4 regions of the Arthrobacter sp. HMSC08H08 genome follow, and region 1 is predicted to be linked to each of the others. Evidence: riboswitches for the same ligand, from Rfam matches in the RefSeq annotation. Region 1 holds a riboswitch; each other region holds the start of a gene.

Region 1 (5,875 bases):
GCGTAGCCGCTGCGCGAACTCGGCGACGGCCTCCTCGCTCGCGTCAGCGCCGAGCAGGGACTGATCGCCGGGGACCACGAACGCGATCGCGGCGTGCCCGGTCTTCGCATCCGGTACCGGGCACACGCCGGCTTCCACAACACCCGGGTCGGTCACGAGCGCGGACTCGATCTCAATGGTTGAGAGCCTGTGGCCTGAAATGTTGATGACGTCATCGGTACGGCCGAGGATCCAGGTGTCGCCGTCGGCATCGACTTTCGCGCCGTCGCCTGCGCTGAACCAACCGTATGTGGCGTAGGCCTTCCAATAGGAGGTGTACCAGCGTTCAGGGTTTCCCCACACGGTGCGCGCCATCGAGGGCGGGAACTGGGTGAGCACGATGTTGCCTTGGGTTCCAGCCGGTGTCGGGTTGCCCTCGTCGTCGACAACCGCGGTCGCTACCCCTGGCATGTCGCGGCCTACGCTGCCGGGCTTGACGGTGGTTGCGCCGGGTAGGGGAGTGAGGATGGTGGAGCCAGTTTCTGACTGCCACCAGGTATCGACCATGCTGATGCCGCGCTCGGGTTCCCCGGTTTCAGGGTTGGCGGGCTGGTAGGTGTCGCGGCCGATCTGTTCGCGTAGCCACCGTGCTGCTTCAGGGTTGACGGCTTCACCTACGGTTCCGCCGAGGCGGATGCTGGAGAGATCGTATTCGGCTGGGATCCCTTCCGGGAACCAGCCCATGAGCGAACGCACGAGCGTTGGCGCGGTGTAGTAGGAGGTCACACCATAACGCTGGATGACTTCGAAGTGCCGGCCCGGGTGCGGGGCGTTCGGCACGCCTTCATAGATGACTTGGGTCGCGCCGGCCCCGAGCGGCCCATAGATCTCGTAGGTGTGGGCGGTGACCCACGCGAGATCTGCAGTGCACCAATGCACGTCGCCCGCGCGTTGAGCTGGGTCCGGGTGGGCGAAAATCTGGTTATAGGTCGCTACAGCACCGGTGAGGTAGCCGCCGGTCGTGTGCACCAGGCCCTTCGGTTTCCCGGTGGTCCCGGAGGTGTACATGATGAACAGCGGATTTTCCGCATCGAACGCTTCCGGTGTGTGCTGCCGGGGCTGGCGGGGCACAATCTGGTCCCACCAGATGTCACGGCCTTCGGTCCACGGGATGTCTCGCTGGCCGGTGCGGTCGATCACGAGCACATGCTCGAGCTGGTTCTCCCCGGATGCGGCCTCGTCCGCGATGTCCTTGACGGGCACGGCCTTGCCGCGGCGGTACTGGCCGTCGCTGGTGACCAGCAGCTTGGCGCGGGTGTCTTCAACCCGGAAACGCAACGCTTCTGCGCTGAACCCGCCGAAAACAAGCGAGTGGATCGCGCCGATGCGTGCGCAAGCCAGCGTGATGATGATCGTCTCAACGAGCACCGGAAGATAGATCACGACGCGATCGCCGCGGGTGATGCCCAGTTCCGTGAGCGCGTGGGCGGCCTGCGAGACTTCCTCGGTGAGTTCGCGGTAGGTCACGGTGCGACGGTCGCCGGGTTCACCTTCGAAGTAGAGCGCTACTTTGTCCCCGTTGCCCGCCGCTACGTGGCGGTCTGCGCAGTTGACAGCGGCGTTGAGCGTGCCTCCCGCGAACCAGGTTTGCTGCAGACCTTCCTGAGTTTCAGGGTTAGGCGGGGTTAGCGTGTGCACCGTATCCCACGGGGTCTCCCACGTGAGCTGCCCGGCCTGTTTGGCCCAGTACGCGCTGTGCTCTTCATCGCTAAGCAGCGCGTCATCGCTAGGCTGCGCGCTGCTGAGGTTTGCGTTGCTGAGCTGAGCCTGGGCGGCCTGGTGCGCGGGTGCGGACGTTGCGGTCATGCGTTGTCACTCCATCGATCCTGGCGTGAGCACCATGCCCGGTAAAAACCCGGGGTGGTTGCTGCGGCGTCGTAGAGCCAGATCTCTCAGCCGCTCTGGATGGTTGTGCTGTCCATAGTGGGTGACGAATGCGGTTGCACGCAAATCGGGTCAGCGTGTGTGTCATGTTGCTCAACACGGCTGGCGAAGCAAAGGCGTCCGATGCGGCGGGCGATCACCCCACCCATGATCCCGTTGATGATCAGCGCGATGATATCGACGGTAAAGAACACTTCTGGCCGCGCAAGTTCCACGTCGCTGTAGCCCTTTCACCTGCAGAAACCCGTGTTATGGCTTGGGGTAATACTTTCGCAAGTGTAGCCGCCGATGCGTGCCGTCATTCTTTGTCATCGGTCACGAGCGATTTGCGTGATGCCCATGGTGTGCCTCTATGCTGAATCCGTATCCATCCAGAGCGGCCGAGAGATCTGGCTCGTTGACGCCGCAGCAACCATCCTGAAGGGTTCCGTAGCAGGAATCGTGAGGGAAAGGTGCTCCCGCCAGAAGACGATGGCGCAGCGTTTGAGGGCTGCGGGAAAGGGTTAACATGTCGTCTGAAAAACCGATTCTTCTCAACGCCTTCGCGATGAACACGATTGGCCACCAGTCCCCGGGTTTGTGGAAGCATCCGGAAGATACCTCGCGGGATTACAACAAGCTCTCGCACTGGGTTGAGCTCGCCAGGATCCTGGAAGAGGGCCGTTTCTCCGCCCTGTTTTTGGCCGATGTGATGGGTGTGTATGACGCGTATGCGAACTCCCCGGAAACGGCGTTGCGTTCCGGTGCGCAGATCCCGTTGGCTGATCCGGCGGTGATCGTGGCGGGGATGGCTGCAGCGACGAAGAACCTCGGTTTCGGTGTCACTGCGGGCACTGCGTATGAGCATCCGGTGGGGCTCGCGCGCCGCATGGCGACCCTGGATCACATCACGGGCGGGCGAGTCGGCTGGAACGTTGTGACCGGCTACCTCGAGTCCGCGGCGAAGAACTTTGGCCAGACCAGCCAGATGGAGCACGACGAACGCTACGATCACGCGGATGAATACCTCGAGGTCGTGTATAAGCTGCTCGAGGGTTCGTGGGAGGACGACGCGGTTGTAGCTGACCGCGAATCCGGCTTGTTCGTTGACCCGGCTAAGGTGCACCCGATTGAACACGAAGGCACGTGGTTCAACGTTCCAGGCATTGCGATCACGGAGCCTTCCCGCCAACGCACCCCGGTGATCTTCCAGGCCGGCGCGTCCTCGCGCGGTATGGCTTTCGCGGGGAAGCACGCTGAGGCTGTGTTCGTTTCGCAGGCAACCAAGGAAGGCCTCGCGAAGACCGTGAAGAAGATTCGTGAAGCAACCGTGGCGGCGGGCCGTAACGCTGATGACGTCAAGATTTTCGCGATGATCACCCCGGTTGTGGGTAAGACGAACGAGGAAGCGTGGGAGAAGTTCCGCGAATACCAGTCTTATGCCGATGAGCAGGGCGCGTTGGCGTTGCTCGCAGGCTGGACGGGCATCGACTTGTCCGAATACCCGCTGGATGCGGTGATCGGTGAAGACGTGGAGTCCAACGCGATCCAGTCCGCGGTGAACATGTTCCAGGCGGCTTCAGGTGATTCTGATAAGCCGTGGAACGTGGGCCAGTTGGCGCGCTACATCGGCGTGGGTGGTTTCGGTCCGGTTGCCGTGGGTACCGGCCGCGAAGTCGCCGAACAGTTCCACGAATGGGTGCGTGACACCGGGGTGGATGGCTTCAACGTCGCCTACGCGGTCAAGCCTGGCACGTTCCGTGACGTCGTGGACTACGTGATTCCAGAACTCGAAGCGCTCGGCGTGTACCCGAGCGCTGAGGAAGCCGCCGACGCCACGGTTGCGTGGGATGCCGACCGCCCAGTGGAAGACCAGACGGGTTCCTCCTTGCGCCACGCACTGTTTGGTCGCGGCGACCGGTTGCCGGAAAACCATCCGGGCGCGGCTGTCCGCCGCTAGGTTGCCACGCTGGCGGGCAGGAGACAGCGCCCGCCAGCCAGGGTAGGCCGTACATTTCACGGCCGCGAATACGACATGGCTGTGGGCGCCAGGATGAACCTGGCGCCCACAGCCATCTCTTGTTATCGAAGGTGCCTGCTAGCGGTGTGCTGTAGCCGTACGGCACACCGCTAGCAACAGGCGTTAGCCGAAGTGGCGTTGCATGGTTGTGCCCCAGCCTTCGCGGATTTCGTCGAGGGTTGCACAGAACTCGCCTTGAACTTCGATCGCGTGCGAGGAAGCGTCCACGACACCCAGGCGGACGTGGGCGAAGCCGCGTGCCGCGGCCATCGCGGTGAAACGTTCCTCCTCGGAACGCGGCAGGCACACCAGCGCGCGGGCCTGCGATTCTGAGAACAGAGCGGTGAAAGCGTCAATGCCGTCACGCTGTTTGAGCTCATCCAGGTTCACGCGCACACCGACGCCGTAGCGCATCGACATCTCGACCAGCCCGGCTGCGAGGCCGCCTTCGGAGAGGTCGTGGGCGGCATCGAACATGCCGTCGCGGGAACCAGAGACCAGAAGCTGGCCCAGGGTGCGTTCCGCATCGAGGTCGACCTTCGGCGGGATACCGCCGAGGTGGTCACGCATCGCGGCGAGCTCGGAGCCATCCAGCTCATCGCGGGTCACACCAAGCAAGTAGACCGCGTTGCCGTCGTGCTCTTCACGCCAACCCGAAACCGTGCGCGCGGTGACGTCATCGAAGCGACCCATCACGCCCACAACCGGGGTCGGGTGGATCGGGGTCTCGCCGGTCTGGTTGTAGAGCGAAACGTTACCGCCGGTCACCGGAACCTGGAGTGCAAGGCAGGCATCCGAAAGCCCCTCGATCGCCTGGACCAGCTGCCACATCACATTCGGGTCCTCAGGGGAACCGAAGTTCAAGCAGTCAGTCACAGCCATCGGGGTAGCGCCGGAGGTCGCGACGTTGCGGTACGCCTCGGCCAAAGCCAGCTGAGCGCCAGCGTAGGGGTCGAGGTAGGCGTAACGGCCGTTCGCATCCGTCGCGAAACCGACACCCATGCCGGTGTTTTCATCAACGCGGATCACGCCGGCGTCGTCAGGGGAAGCCAACGCTGTGTTGCCTCCAACGTTGGAATCGAACTGTTGGGTGACCCACGTCTTATCGCACAGGTTAGGCCGCGCCATGAGCTCCAGCATCGCCTGCTTGAGGTCCTCGCCCTGCTCCGGCAGGTTCTTAGCGGCCTCGGAAGCACGGAACGAGTCAGCCTGCAACGCATCCTGATAGTCAGGGCGGGCGTATGGGCGGTCGTATTCAGGTCCCTCTTCAGCGGCGGTCTGCGGATCGATGTCCACAATGACCTCGCCGTTCCACGTGATGATCAGGCGCGGATCCTCGGTGATCTCACCAATCCAGGAGTATTCGACACCGTAGTGCTCCAGGACTTTCTCGAACGCCTCGGCGTTCTCAGGGGTCACCACGGCCATCATGCGTTCCTGGGATTCGGACATCAGGATTTCGGACGGGTTGAGGCTCGGATCACGCAACAGCACGTCCTTGAGCTCAACGTTCATGCCCACGCCACCGTTGGAGGCGAGTTCGCTGGTCGCGCACGAAATACCGGCCGCGCCGAGGTCCTGGATCGCCACAACAAGCTCGTCACGGAACAAGTCGAGGCAGCATTCGATCAGGACCTTCTCAGCGAACGGGTCACCCACCTGGACCGCTGGGCGCTTGGATGGCTTGTCTTCCTCGAAGGACGCCGAAGCCAGAACCGAGGTTCCGCCGATACCGTCGCCGCCTGTGCGCGCACCGAACAGGACCACACGGTTGCCTTCGCCCTTAGCGTTGGCGAGGTGGATGTCCTCGTGACGCATCACGCCCACAGCGAGCGCGTTGACGAGCGGATTGCCCTGATAGACGGGATCGAACACGGTTTCGCCTCCGATGTTCGGCAGACCAAGCGAGTTACCGTAGCCGCCGATGCCCGCCACGGCCCCGTGCACCACGCG
Region 2 (5,875 bases), on a different contig from region 1:
CCAATACCCATCCCGCAGCTGACACTGCGGGCTCCAAAACAAACTAAGGAGCTCCACGATGGCTAAGCCTGAAATTCGCAAGCCTAAGCCTAAGGCCAACCCGCTCAAGGCCGCCGACATCGACTACATTGACTACAAAGATGTCGCCCTTCTTCGCAAGTTCATCTCCGACCGCGGCAAGATCCGCGCTCGTCGTGTAACTGGCGTTACCGTGCAGGAGCAGCGCAAGATCGCTCAGGCGATCAAGAATGCGCGCGAAGTTGCCCTGCTTCCATACTCCGGCGCTGGCCGCGGCTAAGCAAGAAGGAGGAGAGAAGAAACATGGCAAAGCTTATTCTCACGCATGAGGTAACCGGCCTGGGTGCTGCGGGCGACATCGTCGAAGTACGCGACGGCTACGCACGCAACTACCTGCTGCCACGCGGCTACGCGATCACCTGGACCAAGGGTGGCGAGAAGGACATCGAGTCCATCAAGGCTGCTCGCGAGGCCCACCGCATCGCGAACCTCGAAGAAGCACAGAAGATCGCAGACGGCCTCAAGGACGCTGAGATCCGCATCGAGGTTAAAGCTGGTGACACCGGCCGCCTGTTCGGTACCGTCAAGCAGGCCGACGTTGCAGCAGCAATCGAGGCTGCCGGCCTGGGCAAGGTCGACAAGCGCACCATCGAGATCGCACAGCAGGTCAAGACCACTGGCCACTACAAAGCCACCGTCCGCCTGCACGAAGACGTTCTCGCGAACACCACGCTGCACGTTGTTGCAGCACCAAAGGGCAAGTAACACTCAAGCACTCAGCGCGCGGAACCATAATGTGAACCGCGTGTCAGCTCACGTGTGAAACAGTCTGAGACGCGCCCCGCGAGGGGCGTGAACGAACGCCGCACCCGAGAAAGGGTGCGGCGTTCGTCTCATTAAATGAACTACATGACACATTCAGTTGCACGGCGTGCGCTGAACTGTTTATCGTTTAACACACGAATCATGAGTACGGATTTTTAGGCCCTGGCTAATCCGTCGGCAACCCTCTCGCGTAGGTGGGGTGCCCCAGGTGACGATTCGGCCGTCGGGAATGCCGGCGGCAAGCTGCGCCGGCCATTGTGGACGGCCGATACTTGCGAAGGATGAATCGCTATGTCCCTGACCCACACCATCGACCAGGCAACCCTGCGTTCGGCATTCGACCGTTTCCCTGTAGGCGTGGCAGCTCTCTGCTCCCGCGTGGGAGGCCACCACGAAGGCATGGTCTCCTCGAGCTTTGCGGTCGGCATCTCATATGAGCCAGCGCTCGTATCCTTCTCAGTTCGCAACGAATCCCGCACATGGCAGCGCCTCAAGCACGGCTATCGGCTCGGCGTCTCGATTCTGGCCGATGAACACCGCGAGGTCTGCTATCAGCTCGCCTCCCGCGACGCATCCAAGCGTTTCAGCGGCCTCGACGTCACGTTAGCTGACTCCGGTGCTTTGTTCCTGGACCGCGCCGCCCTGTGGCTTGAGACCTCGATCTATGACACGGTCCCGGCAGGCGACCACACCATCGTGCTGTTGAAGGTCCACGCTGTATCTCACGGCGAGGAACACGGAGAGCCGATCGTGCTGCACGGCAAGACGTTCCGCGACCTTGCGCAGCTTCCAGACCGCGCACTCGTAACCGCCTAAAGCCTGCTGTTTGGAAGGCGCTGATCATAGGACAAACGCGGGCAGTTAATCTAGGTTGGCTTAGAGCTGAGCAAAAAAAGCAGTGCTATCTGAGTCCCGATCTGCGTATATTGAGGCCATGGAGAAGAAACATGTAGCCCTCACGTCCGTAGCAACCCTCGCGCTGGTTCTTGCCGCTTGCGGTGCTCCAACGGAGGACAAAACCTCCGAACCCACCCAGGACGCCCAGCAGACCCAAACTCAGCAGACTGAGACTCAGCAGGCGCAGAACACTGACGCCGATGACGCTGATGGTAAGGACTCTGCAGACAACAACGCGCAAGCCCCAACCAAGGGTGGTAGCCAACAGAACGCTCTCAAGGCGATCGAGACCGCTGAAAAGGAAGTTGGCGGCAAGGCCGTTGACCTCGACTGGGATGACGATAAGAGCGGCTGGAGCGTAGATGTTGTCAAGGGCAATAAGAGTCACGAGCTCGAGGTAGCCGCTGACGGATCCAAGGTCACCAACCAGGATGAAGTCGAAGACGTAGACAGCGATGACCGCCGCGAATATGACGCGATCAAGGTAGAAATCGCTAAGGCGATCGAGACCGCGCTCAAGGACACCCCAGGCACCCTCGATGACGTCAGCGTTGACGAGGAGCAAGGCCAGATCATGTGGGAAGTTGATATCTACCCAGAGGGTGGCGGCGCCGACGTGACGGTCTATGTGGACGTCAAGAGCGGACAGGTCCTCAAGAAGGACAAATAAGCACGCAAAAGCATAAGCAATAGTGCAAGGTAGTTTGTGGGGCGGGCCCTTTCGGGCTCGCCCCATGTGCATGTAGCCCCATTTGTGGGGGCGGTCAACCTTCCGCGAGGGTGAGTTGGCGAACCTTCAACCTCTACTCGGGCGAGTCTGTGGGTAACTAGCCCAAACCTGTGGATAACTTAGCGTTTCAGGCATGTATCGCGTGGATATCCCTCTTGTCAACATGACACGTGTGCTTGAAGGTTGGGGAAAAGTTTTTAGAGCATCTTCATAATCCACAAGAAAAAACCGCGGAATCTCGCGGGATACAGCTAATTTTAAGCAAAATCACAGCGATGTTTTCCCCAGGTTATCCACAGAAGTAGTGGATATCCACCGGTGTGTTCCACAATAGTCCACACACTATCGACAGGGGCTGTGGATAACTCGGGTTGTGTTGTGTCTATTTCGCCCTACACTGAGCCTGAGGACAGTACAGGTTGAAGGAGCACAGTGGATCAGTACAGCGACGCCGACTACAGCGATGCAGGCGCATCATCCTCGGGTGCGTCCTCACTTGCTGAGCGCGTCCCGCCTCAGGATGTAGCGGCTGAACAGTCGGTTTTGGGTGGCATGTTGCTCTCCCAGGACGCGATCGCCGACTGTGTAGAGATTCTGCGCTCATCGGATTTCTATAAGCCCGCGCACTCGATCATTTTTGACGCGATCACCGATCTCTACGGCCGTGGGGAACCGGCTGATGCGGTGACCGTCTCGAGCCACCTGACCAAGAGCGGTGAGCTCAACCGTGCCGGTGGCGCGGCCTATCTGCACGAGCTGATCCAATCCGTTCCGACGGCCGCGAACGCGAGCTTCTACGCCGAGATCGTGAGGGAGCGCGCCATCCTGCGCCGCCTCGTCTACGCGGGCGATCGCATCACGCAGATGGCCTTCGCAGCCGACGGTGAGGTCGACGCGATCGTCAACGACGCCCAGTCCGAGGTCATGCAGGTTGCTGAACGGCGCGCCGCGGAAGACTACGTGCTGCTCTCAGAGATCATGGAGTCCACGGTCGATGAGATCGAGGCCGCAGGGCAGATGACCGGCGACGAAATCACCGGTGTGCCTTCGGGCTTCTATGAGCTTGACGAACTGACGCAGGGGTTCCAGGGTGGCCAGATGATCGTGGTCGCGGCCCGCCCCGCAGTCGGTAAATCGACCTTCGCGCTGGATATCGCCCGCTCCGCGGCGATCAAAAACGGCATGACCACCGTGTTCTTCTCGCTAGAAATGGGCCGCACCGAGATCGCGATGCGCATGCTCTCAGCTGAGACCGCCGTCGGGCTTCAAAACCTGCGTAAAGGTGACTTGCGCGACGAGGACTGGACCAAGATCGCCCGCACCCTCCCGCAACTGAATAACGCGCCGTTCTTCATCGACGATTCACCGAACATGACGCTCATGGAGATCCGCGCGAAATGCCGCCGCCTCAAGCAGCAACACAACCTCAAGCTCGTGGTGCTGGACTACCTGCAGCTCATGTCATCAGGTAAACGCGTTGAATCGCGCCAACAAGAGGTCGCTGAGTTCTCGCGTGCGCTCAAACTGTTGGCTAAAGAGCTCGATGTTCCGGTCATCGCGCTCTCGCAGCTCAACCGTGGCTCCGAACAGCGCACCGATAAACGCCCACAGGTCTCCGACCTGCGTGAATCCGGTTCGATTGAGCAGGACGCCGACATGGTCATCCTGTTGCACCGCGAAGACATCTACGACAAAGAGTCCCCACGCGCAGGTGAAGCCGACGTAATCGTGGCTAAGCACAGAAACGGCCCGACCAAGACGATCGTGGTCGCGTTCCAGGGCCACTACTCGCGCTTCAACAACATGGCCTATGAATCCGCCGACGCCGGCATCTAGCAACGCGCTAGAGCGGGAGACATCAGCGCATCAGCGGGGGCTGGCTTTAGAGCGGGCTGACTTTAGAGCGGGGTAACCTCGCGGCGTTGAGGCCGTTTCTGGTTGCCCTCCTGCACCTTCTTCTGGCTTTGGCCCTTATCGCCGTTCTGGGTCTTGTTGCCAGGCGTGCCGTCTTTGCGTTTGTGGTTCTTCTTCCGTGTTGGCCGCCATTTGACGCGGCGGCGAGGCTCGATGCCTGGCATCTTCTTGGACATTGGCGAACGGCCGCGTGGGCGCTCACCGAGCTTGACGAAGACGACTCCGGCGAGGATCGCCGCACCACCCACGAACTGGATGCTCGCCAGCGTCTCGCCGAGTAGCCACCACGCCACAACGGCTGCGAAGAGGACCTCGGTGAGGTTCACGAACGAACCTACGCCGGCACCCATGAGCCGCAGGCCCACAACACCGAGGACGTAGGCGGCGACGGTGAAGACGATGATGATGCTGTGGGCGATGAACCAGGGTGCACTCCATTGGCCGAGCGCAACGGGATCCGTGGTTGCCTTCCATGGGAGTAAACCGAGTGCTACGAACGGGACCGTGCCGATGGCGCCGACCGCGAAGCCCAGCCCCGTCAGGGCGGTGGAGGGGATCCGGACCGAGTCGTTCGCAGAAATCATGAAGTACACGGCCAGGCACACCGCTGAGGCCAGCCCCATGACCACGCCGAGTGCGTCGAGGGAACCTGAGCCTTCGCCGATGACCGAGCCCACATCGAGCACCGCAACCAGGCCGATCATCGAGATCGCAAGCCCAAAGAACGTGAGCCCGGAAGGGCGGGCCTTGGTGCGGGCCCACAGCCAGAAAACGATCATCATGGGTGCGGTCATCTCAAGCAGGATCGCGATCGTGACATTCAGGCGTTCCACCGCCACGAAATACGTGGCTTGAACGCCGGTCATCGAGAACAGGCCGAACGCGACTACAAGCCGCCAGTGCGCACGCACTTCACCCCACTTACCGCGCAACTGGATCAAGGTGGGCACTAGGAGGACGAGCGCGCAACCGGTCAAACGCACTAAAGTCACAGAACCTGGCGACCAGCCGGAACCGTAGAGCGCTTTCCCCACCGGTCCAGGAAGAGCGAATGCAAAGGACGACGCCAAAGCAAAGAGAAGACCGATAAGGAACTTCGGTTGCATAAACACCTCCTAGTGGATGGACGAGCTATAAGTCAGCCTAGAAAATTTATTGCGATCACTGGCAATTTGCGCAAAGGTAGGCAAAGCTAGTGTCTCACTAGAAGCTTGACGATACGTAAGGGCTAGCAATGACTAATAAAACGAGGACTGTACGACGCGCATTAGCAATGATTGCTGTGCCACCACTGCTTGCAGCCTCGCTCGTGGGTTGCGGCGATAAGAGCGACGGCAACGAGACGAGCCCGGAAGGCGCCTCGAGCGAGCAGTCTCAGGGTCAGCAGTCTCAGAGCCCTGAGGTGTCAACACCGCAGAACTCGCCGGCCCCGCAGGATTCACAAGGCAGTGGATCGGCATCCGGAGCGTCGCCTGCAAGCCCGAAGTTCAT
Region 3 (5,875 bases), on a different contig from region 1:
CTCTCGAGCCGTTCCCTGAGGTCCAGGATGACGGCGCGCTCGGCCTCGGTCAGCCGCTCGGCGTAGCCGTAGAAGTCGGATGGGATGATGCTTCCGGTCACTGGTTCAGCCATCTCAGTCTCCCTTCGTCTCGGTCGTGGACTCACGGTCCAGGCCCAGCAGGCGCACCGCGTTGTCCTTGAGGATCCACGGCCGGACCTCGTCCTTGAGCGGAAGCTCCGCGAAGGCGGCCAGCCACTTGTCCGGGGTGATCAGCGGGAAGTCGGTTCCGAAGAGCACCTTGCGAGCCAGCACGTTGTTCGACTGGCGGACCAGGGACTCCGGGAAGTACTTCGGGGACCAGCCGGAGAGGTCGATGTGCACGTTGGCTTTGTGGGTCGCGATCGAGTTCGCCTCGTCCTGCCAGGGCACCGATGGGTGGGCCATGATGATCTGCAGGTCCGGGAAGTCGGCGGCGACGTCGTCCAGCAGCAGCGGGTTGGAGTACTTCAGTTTGATGCCGCGCCCGCCGGGCAGGCCGGCGCCCATACCGTTCTGTCCGGTGTGGGAAACGATCGGCAGCCCCAGCTCCTGGAGCCGCTCCCAGAGCGGGTAGTACTCGCGGTCCGAGGGGTCGAACCCCTGCACGGACGGGTGGAATTTGAAGCCGCGCACTCCGAGCTGCTCGGCCTGGCGGGTGGCCTCGGCCAACGCGTCCGCCCCGGTGCGGGGATCCACGGAGCCGAATGGGATGAGGACGTCGTTGTTCCGGGCGCAGCCGGCCACGAGGTCATCGATGGAGTTCGGCTTGTGGCCGAACTGGGTGCGCGCGTCCACGGTGAAGACGACGGCGGCCATCCGGCGCTGCCGGTAGGTCTCCGCGATGGTGTCCACGCTCGGGGTCCGTTCCGCGGACTTGAAGTACTTCGCGGAGGCTTCGAAGAAGTCTTCCGGCAGCGCTTTGTGGCCGCACGAGTCCACTTCGAGGTGGACGTGCATGTCCACGGCCTCGATGGCCGAGGCGTCCACGCCCAGCTCGTAGCGGACTGGGGCGGGGCCGGGAGCAGAGGTTGAGGCGGGGGCAGGGGCGCCGCTGTCGTTCCCGTGGGCTGGCCCCTGCGGAGCCGTGTCCTGGGTTCCGGTCATGGTGCTTGTCCTTAGTTCTTCTGTTCAGGCTCGAGCTCAGCAGGCAGCGGAGGCATCTTCTCGCCGACTTCCTGGAGGTTGCCCCTGACCAGCTCGGCGCCTTGGGTCTGCATGGTGGCGTAGTCCCAGCCGCCCTCGTGGTACTCGGTGGCCACTGGCTCTGGGTGGGACCAGACCTGCAGGCGATCGCCACCAACTCCGATGGCCTGGCCGGTGATGCCGTCGACCTCCGGGGAGGAAAGGAAAGCGATCAGGCCGGCGACGTCGTCGGCGGTTCCGAAGCCGAGGTCATGGCGGAAGAAGGACGGCATGGCCTCGCCGCGCTCGTCCGCCTCGACGGCCTTCTGGAAGTAAGGGACGGTCTTGGTCATGGCGGTGGCCGCCACTGGGATGACGGCGTTGACCATCACTCCGGCGCGCTTCATCTCCAGGGCCCACGTGCGGACCATGCCGACGATGCCCGCCTTGGCTGCGGCGTAGTTGGTCTGGCCGAAGTTGCCTCGCTGACCGGTCGGCGATCCGATGCAGACGATGCGCCCGGCCACGCCGTTCTCCTTGAAGTATGCGTAAGCGGCACGGACGCAAGTGAAGGTGCCCTTGAGGTGGACGCCGATAACGAGATCGAAGTCCTCGTCAGTCATCTTCAGCAAGGACTTATCCCGCAGGATGCCGGCGTTGTTCACCAGAATGTCTAGGCCACCGAAGGTGTCCACGGCGGTCTTGACCAGCTGGTCGGCGGCCTCGCTGGTGCCGACAGGGACCACTGCGGCGACGGCCTTGCCGCCGGCTTCGGTGATGGAGGCGACAGCGGCGTCCGCGGTCTCCTGGTTGACGTCGTTGATGACCACGGAGGCTCCCTGGCGGGCGAGCTCCTGGGCGTAGGCGAGGCCCAGGCCTGCGCCCGAGCCGGTGACGATGGCTACCTTGCCGTCGAGGGACATGGGATTCTCCTTCGGTGGTGACGTGCTAGATGTCGGTTCTGTCCTAATGTGGCGTTCACCACACAAGAACCATGACAGTACATATAATTGAGAATGTCAATTATTTTTCGAGGCTTGCATTTCGAGTACGATCCTCTGCAGGGGACAAGCCTCTATATGGGCAAGATCAGCCGGATCACTCCCTCGAGTACACGGACCAAGGAAGCAAGCACATGACGACTACAAAGGACACCTCCGGAGCCACAAATAGCCCGACTGAGGCCGCCCAGCGCTTCCCCGCCCCCTCCACAGCGCTTGCGGCCGAGCGCATGGCGGAGTTCACGTCGTCAGAGCTCGCCGGCCAGGTCCAGTTCCTGGCGGCCCGGCTGCGCAGCATCGGCCACAGCCACGCCAACCGCGTCCTGCAGGAGGAGATGGGATTGAAGGTCCGCCAGTACTCCGTGCTGGCCCTGGCCGCCGCGGACGTGAACCCGTCCCAGCGCGAACTCGGCGACTTCCTGAGCCTGGACCCAAGCCAGATAGTGAACCTGGTGGACTTCCTGGAGAAGCGGGGATGGGTCGAGCGCCAGGTGGATCCGCGTGACCGTCGTTCCCGGATCGTCATCGCCACACCGCAGGGGCAGGATGCCTACCGGAGGGCACGCGCGCTGACCATGGCCTCCGACGACGTGGTGCTCGCCGCGCTCACCTCCGACGAGCGGCAGGAACTGAGCCGGCTGCTGGAGAAAGTCGCGTTCTGAACTCTGGTCTCTGAACCCCGCCTGCTGACCCCCGCTAGACCTCACGAAGCGCCCCGCGGGGCCTGCTTAGATGCAGGCGCCGCGGGGGCGCTTCTTGTTGACGTTTTGTGACGCGCGTCGCCTGGCGGGCAGTTGACACAGCTCGAGGCCGGGCTATAGAAATGATGCTTGTAACCCATCCAGAGCGACTGAGAGACCTGGCTCGTTGACGTCGCAGCAACCGGTTTATGCACGGTGCTCCCGCCAGGAACGATGGAAAGGAATAACTGTGTCATCGTTGTCCACGCACACCCCTGTCCACCCTGCAGCTGGCGCTGAGATCGCCGCCGATGCGGAAGCCAGCACCGACGCCGGCAACGCCAGCACCGCGGTTTCCTCGGCTGACCTGAGCTTCGCTGAAGGGCTGCGTTACGTCACCACCCAAGATGCTCCGGTCACCCCGTGGGAGGCCGGCCACACGCCAAGCCTGGCAGAGCTGCGTGAGCATTTCGGGCCGATCTTTGACCGCATCGCGAGTGGGGCTTCTGAGCGGGAGGCGCATCGTGTTCTGCCGTTCGTTGAGATCGCAGAACTCAACCGGGCCGGATTCACCGTGCTTCGCGTTCCTACCGAGTACGGCGGCCCGGGCGTGAGCTTCACCGACTGGGTGCAGCTGCTGATCGATCTGGCGGCGGCTGACCCGAACATCGCGCATCAATACCGTTCCCACGCGGGTTTCGTGGAGACGCTGCGGTACCAGGATGAGCAGACCCGCCAGTATTGGTATGCGAAGGTTCTTGCCGGCGATGTTGTGGGTAACGCGTCCACGGAGATCGGCGGGAATGCGTTGAATACGCTCAACACCACGTTGGCTGTGCAGGCGGACGGCACTGGGGTGCTCAATGGCGCTAAGTACTACTGCACTGGCACCGCGTACGCGACGCATACCCGGGTTTCGGCCACGCTGCTTGATGCGGACGGCACGCCGACCGAGGGTCGACAGTTCGCTGTCGTTTCCACGCGCGCCCCGGGTGTTGAGCTTGAGGACGACTGGAATGGTTTCGGACAGAGCCTCACCGGTACCGGAACCACGCGTTTCACCGATGTGAAGGTTGCGCCCGAGCACATTTTGAACCGCGTGCCTGGCAGCGCTGAGGCGCAGTTTGAGGCGCCGCTGTTCCAGCTTGTCTTGCTCGCTGTATTGGCCGGTATTGCTCGCAACGTTGTGGACGATGCGGCGGCTGGCGTGCGGCGGCGGACCCGCTCCTTCAATACCGGCTTAGGTGTTCCGCACTCTGAGGACCCGCAGATTCTGGGGGTTGTGGGCCGGCTTTCGGCGCAGGCTTTCGTAGTGGAGTCGGCGGTGGTTGAGGCTGCGCGGCGGCTTGAAGCCGCCGAGGGCGTGCTTTCGCTCGAAGGCGAGGACGCTGGCACCGGCGATGGCAACGGTGACGCCGATACTGGCGCCGCCGCTACTGGCAACACTGACGCTGGCACCGGCGCCGCTACTGACACAGCGCAGCGTCTGCTGACTGAAGCGGAGCTTGCTGTTGAGCGCGCGCACGTGACTGTGCCCGGCATCGTGACCAGTATTTGCTCTGACCTGTTCCTCACGGGTGGCGCATCGAACACGTCGCGGGAGAAGAACCTGGACCGGCACTGGCGCAATGCGCAGACGGTCGCGACGCATAACCCGATTGTGTTCCGTGAGCGGATCATCGGCGACTACCTGGTCAACGGCACCGTCCCGGAGGGTCTCAACGCGATCGGTGAGGTGCGCCGTGCTTCTTAACGCGTTTGAGATGGCCACGCCGGTGCATCAGTCCCCTGGTTTGTGGCGGCATCCGGAATCCCGGGCAGCGGATTTTGACCAGTTGAGCTACTGGACCGGCCTGGCGCAAACCTTGGACAAAGGCGGTTTCACGGCCCTCTTCCTGGCCGATGTGCTGGGGACCTATGACGTGTACGGCGGCAGCGACGCGGTCTCGCATGAGCGCGGCGTTCAAGTTCCGTTGCTGGATCCTTTCGCTGCGGTGTCTGCGATGGCTGCGGTCACCCGTAGGCTCGGTTTCGGGTTGACGGCGTCGTGCACGTATGAGGACCCGTTCCTCTTGGCGCGCCGGTTCGCGAGCCTGGATCACCTCACGGGTGGCCGGGTTGGCTGGAACATTGTGACGTCGTATCAGGATTCCGCGGCCCGCAACCTCGGTTTGGAGCGGCAACTGCCCCACGATGAGCGTTATGACCGCGCGGACGAGTACATGGACGTCATGTACAAGCTGTTCGAGGGCAGTTTCGCTCCGGGTTCGGTGCTCAAGGACGCCGATGCGGGTGTTTTCGTGGACCCGGCGGGTGTCCGGAAGGCTGAGCACAAGGGCGAGTATTTCTCTGTCGATGGGGCGTCACTGACGCATCCGGGACCGCAACGCACCCCGTTCTTGTTCCAGGCGGGCGCCTCGGCACGGGGCTTGCGTTTTGGAGCCGAGAACGCTGAGGCCGTGTTCATGATCGGTTCTGAGCCGAGCGTTGTGCGCGGCTATATTGAGCGCTTGCACGAGGCGCTTGAGGTCGCGGGCCGGCCCGCCGATGCGGTGCGCACCTTCGCGATGGTCACCGTCGTGACGGGCGCGGACGACGAGGAGGCGCAGCGCCGCTTCGAGTCCTATCAGCAGTACGTGGACGTCGAGGGGGCTCTGGCACTGTTCGCGGGCTGGACCGGCGTTGACTTGGCCGGCCTGGATCCCGATGCACCGCTGGCCGAGGTTGAGACGGACGCGAATCAGTCCGCACTGCGCTCGGTCACCTCCGGCGACACGTCGCGGGAGTGGACCGTGCGGGACATTGCCGCGTTCGTGACGTTGGGTGGCCGTGGCCCCGTGATTGTGGGTGGCCCCGAGAGCGTTGCAGATCAGTTGGAGGCGTGGCAGGCGGCTTCCGGCGTGGATGGCTTCAATGTGTGTAGTGGTGTGCGGCCGGCTGATCTTGAACGTTTCGTTGAATACGTGAGCCCCGTGCTGAGGCGCCGCGGCCTGCTGGCCGAGCCGGGCCTGTTGGCTGATGCCGGCGCTGAAGGCGCCGACGCCGATACCA
Region 4 (5,875 bases), on a different contig from region 1:
CCAACGCTGCAGGGTCGCCTTGGTGTAGCGGGTGGGCGGCACCGGGGATGAAACGTTGGATGATCCCGCCGGCGGAATCGATCGGGGAGCGGGATTCAGGGACGAGCCACGGAACATGCGGGGCAAGCGCATCTGCTAACGCGGCACGGCGGGCTTGGGCGAGCGCCTCCTCACGAGTCCGGGCCATCCGGAACACAACCTCAGGAACCGGGTCTGCCGGGATGAGAACCAGGTTCGACTTCCCAGATTCCTCAACCCGGCCAGAAACCCAATCCGCGGCAGGGTATAAAGCGTTGGCGCGTTCAACTTCTTCGCTCGTGGGTTGCCTGGCCATGCATCCAGCCTACCGAGCATAATCGGATGCATGAGTGCCCAATCCCCACACGCACACACCCCAGACGGTGACGGCTCAGCGAAGACGCCCGGCCTGGGCGAGCTGGGGGCGCCCTCGCGAAAGGCCCTGGGGTGGGAGATCGGCATCGTCCTAGCGCTCTCTTTGGGCAAATCCGGGGTGTATGCGCTCATCGACTTGCTCGACACCATCACGCGCGGCCCCATCTCCTCCGGGACCGCGGCCCTCAACACCTCAACTAGCACGCGTGAGTGGATTGATCTGCTGTATCAGCTTGCCGGCATCTTCTTTGCGCTTGCCCCGGTAGCGCTCGTGATCTACCTTGTTTCACGCTGGCCGGGCAATAAGCCTTGGCGTAGGTGGGGCATCGACGGTCAACGATGCGGTAGCGACGCCGCAGTGGGTTTCGCATTCTTCGTGCTCATCGGCGTAGGAACCCTCGCGGTATATGCAGCGGGCAGGGCGCTCGGTGTCACGACTGCTATCACGACCTCGGGCCTTCCGGACGCGTGGTGGAGCGTACCCGTGTTGCTGTTGGCCGCACTCAAGAACGGGCTGCTTGAAGAGATCGTGGTGCTCGCCTACCTGCATGAGCGGCTCGCAACACTGAAATGGACGCCCGCCGCGATCATCATCTTCTGCGCCGTAGTGCGTGGCTCCTACCACCTCTACCAAGGCATCGGGCCGTTCATCGGCAACGTAGCGATGGGCGTGATCTTTGGGCTCTACTACCTGCACAAACGCCGCATCATGCCGCTCATCTGGGCGCACTTCTTACTCGATGCGGTCGCGTTTGTGGGCTACCCGCTGCTCGCGGCATGGTTCGGGTACGGTAGCTAGCCCGCGCCGTCGGCCCTGTCAGCTCCCGCCGGGCCAACGCTGTTAGAGGGTTACGAGGCCCTTCGGGGTCTTCAACGTGACTGACTGCAGGCCCGGCATCCCGGAGGGGGAGGTGAAGTTGAATGTGACCTCGCCCTTGAAGTCTTCACCTGGGTGGCCGAGCCATTCGTCGATGCGTTCGCGGTTACCGGAGATCGTGAGTTCCACGATTTCACCGTGTGGCTCTTCAGCCCGGGATGGGTGCAGGTCCTCGAAGCTCTCGTCCCAGCGGAGGAAGTAGGGAAGCTGAGGGTCTGCGATGAGCCCGTTGATGCCGATCTGGCGCCACGTGAGCTCTCGCCCGTCGGGGAACTTACGCGAACCGGGGACCGCGCCGCGTTGCAGGCGCTCCTCGATAGGTGTGAGGTCCTCTACTGAGACGACCCAGCCCATCCATCCGCCACCCATCTCGCTTCGGGCGCGTACTGCCTTCCTGAACGGCTGCTGGAGAGTGGCCGGGTGGTCTAGTACCTCAACGACTTCGAGGTACTGGTGGTTGTGGAGGGGGAAGAACACGTTGCGTGTTCCGAAGCGTGGGTGCACGCCTCCTTTGACGTACCGGAGCCCGAGCTGATCGGCGATACGGTCTGCGGTGGTGATGAGGCCTTCTGGCCCGCAAGCGTAAGAAACGTGATCGAGCTTCATGGGTTAAATCTGACACTGTGTGAGCCACATCTCTACTTAGGTTTACCTAAGTTGAAGTCCGGCCTGTGGATCAAACCGGGTGTGGTGGGCGTTATGTGGTGCCAGTGGGTTGGCGTGTTGTAGGCTAATTGCCAAGGTCATGAGTGCCAGTGCAAAACCCCGGTTTGCTGGCCGGCAACCCTCCGTCCGCGGCGGGGTGCCCCGGGTGAGGACCTGGTCACACGGGAATGCCGCTGTGGCAAGCGCGGGCTCTGCCCGCCCGTATCCGGGCGGACGTTACGTCAAATCAACCGGTGTATGCGGGCAAGCCCCTCCTATGAATCAAGGGGTGCACTGTATATGTCGCAACAAAAGTTCGAAACTCGTCAGATCCACGCCGGCCAGACTCCAGACCCGACCACGGGTTCGCAAGCGTTACCGATCCACCTGACCAACGCGTATGTTTTCCCTGACACCGAGGCTGCTGCCAACCGCTTTGCGCTGAGCGAGCTGGGGCCTATCTATACGCGCTTAGGTAACCCGACCACCGAAGTCATCGAGAACCGCATGGCAAGCCTCGAAGGCGGCGTCGGTGCGCTGTTCGTCGCCTCCGGAATGGCGGCTACGAGCTATGCGATCCTCAATGTTGCGGAAGCCGGCGATCACATCGTCGCATCGCCATCCCTCTATGGCGGGACGCAGAACCTCTTCAAGCACACTCTGCCTAAGCTCGGTGTCGAGGTCACGTTCGTGGAAGATCCAGACGACCTGGATGCATGGCGCGGGGCAATCAAGCCGAACACCAAGGCCTTCTTCGGCGAGACCATCGGTAACCCGCGCCAAGACGTGTTCGACATCGAAAACATCGCCGCGATTGCACACGATGAGGCAGGCGTACCGCTCATCATTGACAACACGCTGGCAACCCCGTACTCGCTGCGCCCGATCGAATGGGGCGCCGACGTCGTGGTTCACTCCGCAACCAAGTACCTGTGCGGCCACGGAACCGCGATGGGCGGGGTCATTATTGACTCAGGAAACTTCGACTACACCCAACACCCGGAGCGTTTCCCGGGTTTCAACCAGCCGGATGAGTCCTATCACGGCATCGTTTACGGCCGCGATATGGGTGTTGGCTCGCCACTGGGTGCGAACCTCTCCTACATCCTGAAGATCCGCGTGCAGTTGTTGCGTGACACCGGCGCTGCGATCTCCCCAATGAACTCCTTCCTGATCGCCCAAGGCCTCGAAACGCTCTCTCTGCGTGTTGAGAGGCACATCGAGAACGCGCAGAAGGTCGCTCAATGGCTCGAAGCGCGCGATGACGTCTCCGCGACCATCTATGCCGGCTTGGAATCCTGCCCGTGGTATGAGCGTGGCCGCCACTACGCACCCGAAGGGGTGGGCGCGATCGTCTCCTTCGAGATCAAGGGAGCTGAAGACAACGAGGAAGCGGCCCGCGCCTTCGTGGACGCGCTCGAGCTGCACTCGCTTGTAGCCAACCTCGGTGACGTCCGCTCGCTCGTGGCGCATCCATCATCCACAACCCACTCCCAGCTGTCTCCGGAAGAGAAGCGAGCCGCCGGCGTGGGCCCAGGCACAGTACGCCTCTCAGTGGGCCTTGAACACGTGGATGACATCATCGCCGACCTGCAGAAGGGTTTCGACGCCTTCCACGCCGCCCGCGCCTAACTAGCGCCGGGACATTGGCATGTGGCAACGGAAGCGATAGAAACTCACGAAGCGAAAGCAGCGTTATGACGTTGGATGTACGAGAACACTCACAACACAACGCTCCCGAGAGCGATGTGAAGATCCTCCCGCTGGGCCCGCTGGATCTAGAGACAGGCGGGCACCTTCCCCAAACCCATATCGCGTACGAGGTTTTCGGCGAGCTCAACGCTGAGCGCAGTAATGCGGTCCTCGTTTTGCACGCGCTGACCGGCGACACCCACGCAGCCGACGGAACGCCGGCTAAAGATGCGCCGGCTAACGATGCGGCAGTGACCGATGCGGACGCACCGCAACCTGGTTGGTGGCGCGAGGTCGTAGGCCCGGGTAAGCCGGTGGACACCACCACGTATTGCGCAGTGGTTCCGGCAGCCTTGGGCGGGTGCTCAGGCACGATCGGCCCGGCCTCGCTGGCCGAGGACGGGCAACCCTATGGTTCGCGTTTCCCATTCGTGACGATCCGCGACATGGTCGAGCTTGAACTGCGCCTCATGCACGCACTCAACATTGAGGCGTGGCACGCCGTTGTTGGCGGCTCGATGGGCGGGGCACGTGCGCTCGAATGGGCCGTGAGCTATCCGCAACACGTCACCAAATGCGCAGTGATCGCCGCGACCGCTGAATCATCGGCCGAACAGATCGCGTTCGCGCAGATCCAAACTGAGGCGATCCGGCTCGACCCACAATTCCACGGCGGAGACTATTACAGCCACGGCAACGGTGCCGGCCCGCAGCGTGGCCTAGGCATAGCTCGCCGCCTCGCCCACGTCTCCTACCGCTCCGCTGCCGAGCTCGACCATCGTTTTGGGCGCTCGCCGCAAGGTAGCGAACTTCCGCTGGGATCTGCTGGCCGTGATGAACGCGGCCGCTACGCGGTCGAGTCGTATCTGGACCATCAGGCGCATAAGCTCGTGAATCGTTTCGATGCCAACGCCTACCTGACCCTCACTGAGGCGCTCATGAGCCATGACGTTGGTCGGGGCCGCGGGGGAGTCGAAGCGGCTCTCGCTGAGGTAGTGGGCGTTGAGTTCTTCATCGCGGCCGTGGATACGGACCGTCTGTATTATCCGCAAGAGTCCCAGCGGATCGCGGATGCGCTGCCGGGTGATGTTCCTGTGCACATGGTTTCGACCCCGGTGGGCCACGACGGTTTTCTGACCGATGGGCACCAGCTGGATGCGCCGTTCCGTGCGTTTTTGGGCCCGGTGCCGCCAAGTGCGTGACAGGATGGTTATATGAGTGAAAAGTGGGAACCGTTTGTAGTTGAACATGTGCCGGAGGGCGTGAATGAGTCTGCGCCGCTCTTGGCTTTCTTGCATGGTTTTGGCGCGGATGAACGCGACCTTCTACCTATTGCGAGCATGCTTCCGGGCCAGTTCGCTGTGATGTCAGTGCGAGCACCGCTTGCACTGGGTTTTGGCGGCTACGCGTGGTTCCCGCTTTCAAGCCAGGACCTGGAGTTCAACTCGGCTGATTACAGCCAAGTCGTGGAGGACCTGACACACTGGGTCGCTGAACGGAAGAAGCACCACGAATCGGTCACGCTACTGGGTTTCTCTCAAGGTATGGCGATGGCGACCGCGGTGGCCCGCCGTGATCCTTCCGCGGTGGACGCGCTCGTGGGCTTGTCCGGTTTCACGCTGGAACAGTTCAAGGATGAAACCGGTGCGGACTTCTTCAAAGACCAAGAGCTGGCCGCACGCGAAGAGAAGCTGCCGATGTTCTGGGGACGCGATCCGGAAGACCCGGTGATCCCGGAGCGGTTCATCGAACCGACGAACGCGTGGGCGCGAGCGAACACGGACCTCACCAAGGTCAACTACCAAGGCATCGGCCACGGAGTGGGGCAAGCAGAGATCCGCCACATCGGCGAGTTCCTGACCGCTAAAGTGCTCGGCGCCCAGGTATAGGCGCCAGGCCTGGCCGCCCGAGACTGGCCGCTGCGGCTAGGCTTCGTCTCCGCGCGCCACACGCAGCACGTAGTCGTGGAAGCCGACCACGTCGTCGAAATCTAGTTGCCGGCCTCGGCGGGTCTCGACCTCGCCGTTGACGGTTGCACTACCCTCAGCGATCTCTTCGCGTGCCTGCACACCGTCTTCAACCACGTTGGCTAGTTTCAGAAACTGGCCCAAACGGATGCCTGCGGTGCGTACGGGCACGTCAATGATCTCTACCGAACTCATGCTCCAAGGTTCTCACGCGCCGCGGATCCGTGCACGCGCGCCCGGAGCGTTTCTGAGCTGGGCGAGGATTTCGCGGTGGGCACATATTTGGGCTAGCAAGGTTCAA

What was found. A riboswitch is a leader RNA that binds a small molecule or an ion and turns the genes downstream of it on or off. The one in region 1 is predicted to bind S-adenosylmethionine.
Region 2: linked by a shared signal. The riboswitch ahead of HMPREF3175_RS06210 (flavin reductase family protein) and the one ahead of HMPREF3175_RS07305 (LLM class flavin-dependent oxidoreductase) in region 1 are both predicted to bind S-adenosylmethionine.
Region 3: linked by a shared signal. The riboswitch ahead of HMPREF3175_RS10155 (acyl-CoA dehydrogenase family protein) and the one ahead of HMPREF3175_RS07305 (LLM class flavin-dependent oxidoreductase) in region 1 are both predicted to bind S-adenosylmethionine.
Region 4: linked by a shared signal. The riboswitch ahead of HMPREF3175_RS03440 (O-acetylhomoserine aminocarboxypropyltransferase/cysteine synthase family protein) and the one ahead of HMPREF3175_RS07305 (LLM class flavin-dependent oxidoreductase) in region 1 are both predicted to bind S-adenosylmethionine.

Annotation. Positions count from the first base shown of each region.
Region 1 is NZ_KV789399.1:29,682-35,556, forward strand. It holds gene acs (acetate--CoA ligase) at 1-1,845, opposite strand, end outside; SAM riboswitch class I at 1,854-1,951, opposite strand; gene HMPREF3175_RS07300 (hypothetical protein) at 2,010-2,282, shown strand; SAM riboswitch class I at 2,288-2,401, shown strand; gene HMPREF3175_RS07305 (LLM class flavin-dependent oxidoreductase) at 2,432-3,862, shown strand; gene purL (phosphoribosylformylglycinamidine synthase subunit PurL) at 4,046-5,875, opposite strand, start outside.
Region 2 is NZ_KV789394.1:80,980-86,854, reverse strand. It holds gene rpsR (30S ribosomal protein S18) at 59-298, shown strand; gene rplI (50S ribosomal protein L9) at 322-783, shown strand; SAM riboswitch class IV at 981-1,094, shown strand; gene HMPREF3175_RS06210 (flavin reductase family protein) at 1,135-1,659, shown strand; gene HMPREF3175_RS06205 (PepSY domain-containing protein) at 1,778-2,410, shown strand; gene dnaB (replicative DNA helicase) at 2,903-4,306, shown strand; gene HMPREF3175_RS06195 (EamA family transporter) at 4,369-5,490, opposite strand; gene HMPREF3175_RS06190 (hypothetical protein) at 5,667-5,875, shown strand, end outside.
Region 3 is NZ_KV789394.1:1,708-7,582, forward strand. It holds gene HMPREF3175_RS05850 (acyl-CoA dehydrogenase family protein) at 1-113, opposite strand, end outside; gene HMPREF3175_RS05855 (amidohydrolase family protein) at 115-978, opposite strand; gene HMPREF3175_RS05860 (SDR family NAD(P)-dependent oxidoreductase) at 1,137-2,066, opposite strand; gene HMPREF3175_RS05865 (MarR family winged helix-turn-helix transcriptional regulator) at 2,279-2,806, shown strand; SAM riboswitch class I at 2,979-3,065, shown strand; gene HMPREF3175_RS10155 (acyl-CoA dehydrogenase family protein) at 3,075-4,577, shown strand; gene HMPREF3175_RS05875 (LLM class flavin-dependent oxidoreductase) at 4,567-5,875, shown strand, end outside.
Region 4 is NZ_KV789382.1:45,733-51,607, forward strand. It holds gene HMPREF3175_RS03425 (phosphotransferase family protein) at 1-334, opposite strand, end outside; gene HMPREF3175_RS03430 (CPBP family intramembrane glutamic endopeptidase) at 365-1,192, shown strand; gene HMPREF3175_RS03435 (VOC family protein) at 1,235-1,876, opposite strand; SAM riboswitch class IV at 2,012-2,127, shown strand; gene HMPREF3175_RS03440 (O-acetylhomoserine aminocarboxypropyltransferase/cysteine synthase family protein) at 2,216-3,547, shown strand; gene HMPREF3175_RS03445 (homoserine O-acetyltransferase MetX) at 3,613-4,809, shown strand; gene HMPREF3175_RS03450 (alpha/beta hydrolase) at 4,822-5,496, shown strand; gene HMPREF3175_RS03455 (RNA-binding S4 domain-containing protein) at 5,533-5,769, opposite strand.